Regions from separate parts of the Paenisporosarcina sp. FSL H8-0542 genome, predicted to be linked through region 1. Evidence: riboswitches for the same ligand, from Rfam matches in the RefSeq annotation. Region 1 holds a riboswitch; the other holds the start of a gene.
The links. A riboswitch is a leader RNA that binds a small molecule or an ion and turns the genes downstream of it on or off. The one in region 1 is predicted to bind S-adenosylmethionine.

Region 1 (3,203 bases):
CAATTTCAACACTTGAATTATGATAATGATAAACCTATTAATAATCGTGAAATAGATGACTGGTTGTTTGAAGAATTATTACCAATTAACGAATCAACATTATCATTTGAAGTCATTTTGTCATCAGGAGGAAATATACTCTTACACTTCCCAGATAAATCGGTTTCGATGAAAAAGTTAAAATAGCTACTGCATTATTGTTCAACTAACGGGTGCTTAGTTGAAGAACATCGAGATGCTTAAGCGGTCTTTTTCTCATTGAACTAACGGGGCTGGATAGTTGAACAAGAATATTGTCTTATCATAAGGAAATACTACCTTTAAAATTAGGTAGGTGATTAGATGAAAAAAATATCAGTTATATTTTTGCTATTGCTATTAAGTTTAACAACTCTAATATTTGTAATTTGGGAAAGACCACCAAAAGCAAAGGCAATAAATGAAGAAAATGATGAATTATTAGAAGTGATTTCAGTGCCCTGTAGCCTAACATTGGAGTCTGTTGATAAAAGTCTGACGAATACAAAAGGTGTAGCATTAATCTATAAAGTGCAATTAAATCCACCAAGTTTTGCAAGAACTAATATAAGTATTCTCGCTGTTCATCTTCCTGAACCGTCTTCGTATGGAGACTTCGATAGCTATGAAGGTTTTGCGTTTGTTCCAAAAGAAATAAGTTGGCGTTTTAAGCTTTATCCAACCCCAGAGGAGAATGGTCCAAGTTGGGCTGGACGATTTGATTTAATTACAGCAGAAATGAAGAATGTCGAAGTTCAGGTGCGTCTCTCAAATTCCAAAACAGGTAAGTTAGGACCAAGTGTTCTAACAAACAGTATTAATTATTGTAAATAGTTTCTGCTTCAGCAGCAATCATGCTCATTTTATTTCCATCGATTCCACGACGAGCAAATACTATTGGGGCTGCCCTTTAATCTGTTCTTTACATCCGTAGTGTACTTTGTAAAAAGATAAAAACGGGAAAAAACAAATTTCAGGAATTTATTTACTTTATTGAATGTTTGTATTATTATAATAAATAAGTGAAATTCGTTGATTTCAAAACGAGCAAAACTGATACCATTTAAACCATTAATAAAACTAAATAGTTAATTTCTACTTATCAAGAGAGGTGGAGGGAAAGGCCCTTTGAAACCTCGGCAACAGACTCATTATGAGCACTGTGCCAATTCCTTCAAGCGATTATGCTTGGAAGATGAGTTGAGATCTTGTCACATATTTTTAATGATGAGCCTCTTCTTGCTTCCAAGAAGAGGCTTTTTTGTTTTTAGAAATATGGGTTCATTTGCTCTGTTTCAAATAGAAATGGGCATGAAAATATAAAAATAGAAGGAGTGTAAAAAATATTATGAGCAAAGTGAAAAGTTCGAATTTAGGTTATCCAAGAATTGGTGTAAAACGTGAATGGAAAAATTCACTGGAGCAGTTATGGGCAGGGAAACTAGAAAAAGAATCATTCTTAAAACAAATTGAGGAGATTCGGCTAAACAATCTGCAGAAACAAAAAGATTTAGGAATTGACTTGATACCAGTTGGAGACTTTAGTTTGTATGATCATGTGCTTGATACAGCCGTTATGTTCGGATTAGTACCGAAACGCTTTGAATACGACGGCGGTAAAGTATCGCTTGAAACGTATTTTGATATAGCACGAGGCAATAAAGGTGCTGTTGCATCTGAAATGACAAAATGGTTTAACACAAACTATCACTATATTGTTCCAGAGCTTAATGAAGCAGTACCTACTCTTGTTGAAAACCGGCCACTTCAATTTTATAAAGAGGCTAAACAGAAACTTAATATCGAAGGAAAACCTGTAATCTTAGGACCTATCACATTTGTAAAACTGTCAAAGGGTTATAGAGAAAATGAATTTAAAGCAGTTGTTGAAAAATTTGTACCGCTTTACGCTGACATTTTACGTGAATTACAAAAAGAAGGAGTAGAGTGGGTACAAATCGATGAACCGATTTTATCTACAACGATTTCCAAAGAAGATGTTGCGTTATTTAAGGATATCTATCAAACATTGCATGATGCAGCGCCAAACATAAAGCTGATATTACAAACATATTTTGAAAGCATTGAACATTACGAAGATGTCATCTCACTTCCTGTTAAAGGAATTGGACTTGATTTTGTATATGATAATGGTCAAAATCTTGCTGCTTTGAAAAAGTATGGTTTCCCAAAAGATAAGGTTCTTGCTGCTGGTATTATTGACGGGCGAAACATATGGCGTGCGAATCTTAATGATCATTCTGCAATTCTTGCAGAGATTGTGGATGTTGTTTCAAAAGATCGTCTAATTGTACAATCTTCATCAAGCTTATTGCATGTACCTGTGACAGTTAAAAGTGAAGAAACGCTTGATGACGTCCTAAAAGGAGCATTATCATTTGCTAATGAAAAATTACATGAAATTGTTCTACTGACAAAAGGCTTAAACGATGGAAAAGAAGCGATACAAAAAGAAATCAGTGCAAGTACAGAAGCGATTCATGCGTTACAAAAATCATCATTCCGAAATAACACACAAGTTCAAGAAGCCATTCAAAACTTGCATACGTATAAAGCGGAACGAAAAGCAATATTTAAAGTCCGTCAAGAGATACAAAAAGAGGCTTTTCAGTTACCACTGCTTCCAACAACAACAATCGGAAGTTTCCCGCAAACTCAAGAAGTAAGAAAGAACCGATTAAAATGGCGTAAAGGCGAGTTAACGAATACAGAATATGAAACATATATAAAAGCAGAAATTAAAAAGTGGATTGAAATTCAAGAGGAACTTGGTCTAGATGTGTTTGTACATGGAGAATTTGAACGTACAGACATGGTTGAGTATTTTGGTGAAAAATTAGATGGCTTCCAATTCACGAAATTTGGCTGGGTCCAGTCATATGGCTCGCGATGTGTGAAACCACCACTTATTTACGGTGACGTGTCATTTATAGAACCGATAACAGTTAAAGAATCCTTATATGCCCAATCAATAACTGACAAACCTGTAAAAGGAATGCTGACAGGTCCAATTACAATTTTAAACTGGTCGTTTGTTCGCGATGATATTTCACGCTATGTTGTTGCCAATCAAATTGCACTTGCGCTTCGAAAAGAAGTTGAAACGCTTGAGGAAAATGGAATTCGTATGATTCAAGTTGATGAGCCGGCAATTCGTGAAGGGC
Region 2 (3,203 bases), 580 kb from region 1:
TGTTCCCTTTCGCCCACTAATTTCCAATAAAAAAGCCATTCTAGGGCATACCCAGAATGGCTTCTCAATCTTAAACGCCTGCTTTTTCTTTCAAAGTAGCCGCTCTGTCTGTTTTCTCCCATGGTACATCCAAGTCTGTGCGACCGAAGTGTCCATAAGCAGCTGTCTGCTTGTAAATCGGACGACGTAGATCTAACATTTTGATGATTCCAGCTGGGCGAAGGTCGAATGAATCGCGAACAATTTCAACAAGTTTCGATTCTTCTACAGTGCCTGTACCAAAAGTATCGATTGCAATTGATACTGGTTGTGCAACACCGATTGCATATGCAAGTTGAACTTCGCAACGGTCAGCAAGTCCTGCTGCTACGATGTTTTTCGCTACATAACGTGCTGCATATGCTGCTGAACGGTCAACTTTTGTCGCATCTTTACCAGAGAATGCGCCGCCACCGTGACGAGCGTATCCACCGTAAGTATCAACGATAATTTTGCGACCAGTTAAACCAGCATCCCCTTGTGGTCCACCAATTACGAAGCGACCAGTTGGATTAATGAAGTATTTTGTATTTTCGTCAATTAATTCTGCCGGAACGACAGGATTGATGACATGTTCTTTCAAGTTGCGTTGAATTTGCTCAAGAGTTACTTCTGGGTGATGTTGAGTAGAAATAACGATTGTGTCAATGCGCAACGGTTTATTGTTTTCATCATATTCTACAGTTACTTGTGTTTTGCCATCTGGACGTAAGTATGGAAGAATTTCTTCTTTACGAACTAATGCTAAACGACGAGCTAACTTATGAGCCATACTAATTGGAAGAGGCATTAATTCCGGTGTTTCATTACAAGCAAAACCGAACATTAAACCTTGGTCACCTGCACCGATTGCTTCGATGTCTGAATCTGTCATCGAACCTTCACGTGCTTCTAGTGCTCTGTCAACGCCCATTGCGATGTCGGCAGATTGCTCATCGATTGCGGTCAATACTGCAGAAGTCTCTGAGTCAAAACCATATTTTGCACGAGTGTAGCCAATTTCACGAACTGTTTCACGTACAACTTTTTGAATATCCACATAAGCAGATGTTGTGATTTCTCCAGCAACAAGCACTAAACCTGTTGTTACAGTTGTTTCACAAGCGACACGTGCGTTCGGGTCTTCTGTTAATATAGCATCTAAAATTGCGTCTGAGATTTGATCACAAATCTTATCCGGATGCCCTTCTGTTACTGATTCTGATGTAAATAGACGACGAGTTGTCATTTAATATTCCTCCTATATCCTTCGAGATTGCTCTCGGAAAATTCAAACGGTACTCATTTCCCATGTCCAGCTTATTCATTAGAATAAAACCTTCCGCCTTTTCGGGCTTCTGCACACGAGGATAAAGGGAGATGTCATAAAAAAAACCCTCTCTCACGTAAAAACATGAGGAAAGGCATTCGTTAATAGGCACCTTTCACTCTTATCATCCAAGGAATACACCTTGCTTCAGGTTCAGCACCTTTGCCAATTACTACTTGGTTCATAACTGCAGGTTGCCGGGTTTCATAGGGCCTGACCCCTCCACCAGCTCGGGATAAGAGTATCCGTTCAGTTTTACATCATAATAAACTAATGAAGCCTTGTCAAATATTTTTTTCGTTCTATATAAATGTTCGAAAATCAGATAAAATTAATTAGGCTATTAGTGTAGATTATTAAGCGTAATGTGTTATACTAATTTTCGAATCAAGGTTAACCCGATATAAGGGTAATATACGATAAAGGAAGGTACATATACATGAATTCAGTGAACACGATGAACGAGCTGAACGACTTGTTAAATGGCCAAAACGTGCATGTGCAACTTTCAGTCCCACAACTTGTGGAGAAAGCAACATTACGTGGAGAAGCTGTCTTAACACCAACTGGAGCTGTAAAAGTAGTGACAGGAAAATATACAGGACGTTCTCCTAAAGACAAATATGTTGTTGTGGAAGATAGCTCTAAAGACAAGATTGATTGGGGCTCAGTAAACCAACCAATATCATCTGAAATTTTCAACTCTTTATATAAAAAAGTTGTGAACTATTTAAAAACAAAAGAAGAGTTATTTGTCTTTAATGGCTTTGCCGGTGCGGATAAAGAATCTCGCCTTTCATTGCAAGTAATTAATGAATATGCTTGGCATAACCTTTTTGCACACCAATTATTCATTCGTCCGTCTAAAGATGAGTTGGCATCGCATGAAGCACAATTCACAATCGTTTATGCTCCGACTTTCAAAGCAGATCCTGCAATCGATGGTACAGGTTCGGAAACGTTTATCATTGTGTCAATGGAAAAACGCATCATTTTAATCGGTGGTACTGAGTATGCCGGTGAAATGAAAAAATCAATTTTCTCCATTATGAACTACTTGCTTCCTGAGCAAGGCATCCTACCGATGCACTGTTCTGCAAACGTTGGTGAAAAAGGCGATGTTGCTTTGTTCTTCGGATTGTCCGGAACAGGAAAGACAACATTATCTGCTGATGCAGATCGTAAATTAATCGGTGATGATGAGCATGGCTGGTCAGATAACGGCGTATTCAATATTGAAGGCGGCTGTTATGCAAAAGCAATTAACTTAACACGTGAAAATGAACCACAAATTTTCGATGCAATCCGTTTTGGTTCTGTATTGGAAAACGTAGTATTGGATCCAGAAACGCGTATACCCGACTACGAAAATATTTCGTTAACTGAAAATACGCGTGCTGCTTACCCATTACAAGCAATCGACAATATTGTTGATCCTTCTGTAGCGGGTCATCCAAAAACCATCATTTTCTTAACTGCTGATGCGTTTGGGGTATTACCTCCAATCAGTAAGTTGACGAAAGAACAAGCGATGTATCACTTCTTAAGCGGATTTACATCGAAGCTTGCTGGTACAGAACGTGGAATTACATCTCCACAAGCAACATTCTCAACTTGTTTCGGTTCTCCATTCCTTCCCCTTCCTGCAACTGTATATGCAGAAATGTTAGGGAAGAAAATCGATGAGCATGATGCACAAGTCTTCCTTGTAAATACTGGCTGGACAGGCGGCGAATATGGCGTTGGTAGCCGTATGAAACTTTCTTATACACGTGCGATGGTTCGTGCTGCATTGGAAGGCAAATTAGATAATGTTGAAATGGATAAAGGTTCAGCATTCGGTTTAGCTATTCCT

Region 2: it holds a riboswitch for S-adenosylmethionine, as region 1 does, so the genes downstream of both, metK (methionine adenosyltransferase) here and metE (5-methyltetrahydropteroyltriglutamate--homocysteine S-methyltransferase) in region 1, are expected to answer to the same signal.

The regions. Positions count from the first base shown of each region.
Region 1 covers NZ_CP152050.1:1,688,271-1,691,473, forward strand. The annotation lists gene MHH33_RS08855 (hypothetical protein) at 1-186, shown strand, start outside; gene MHH33_RS08860 (hypothetical protein) at 343-852, shown strand; SAM riboswitch class I at 1,115-1,220, shown strand; gene metE (5-methyltetrahydropteroyltriglutamate--homocysteine S-methyltransferase) at 1,367-3,203, shown strand, end outside.
Region 2 covers NZ_CP152050.1:1,106,475-1,109,677, reverse strand. The annotation lists gene metK (methionine adenosyltransferase) at 71-1,267, opposite strand; SAM riboswitch class I at 1,467-1,590, opposite strand; gene pckA (phosphoenolpyruvate carboxykinase (ATP)) at 1,788-3,203, shown strand, end outside.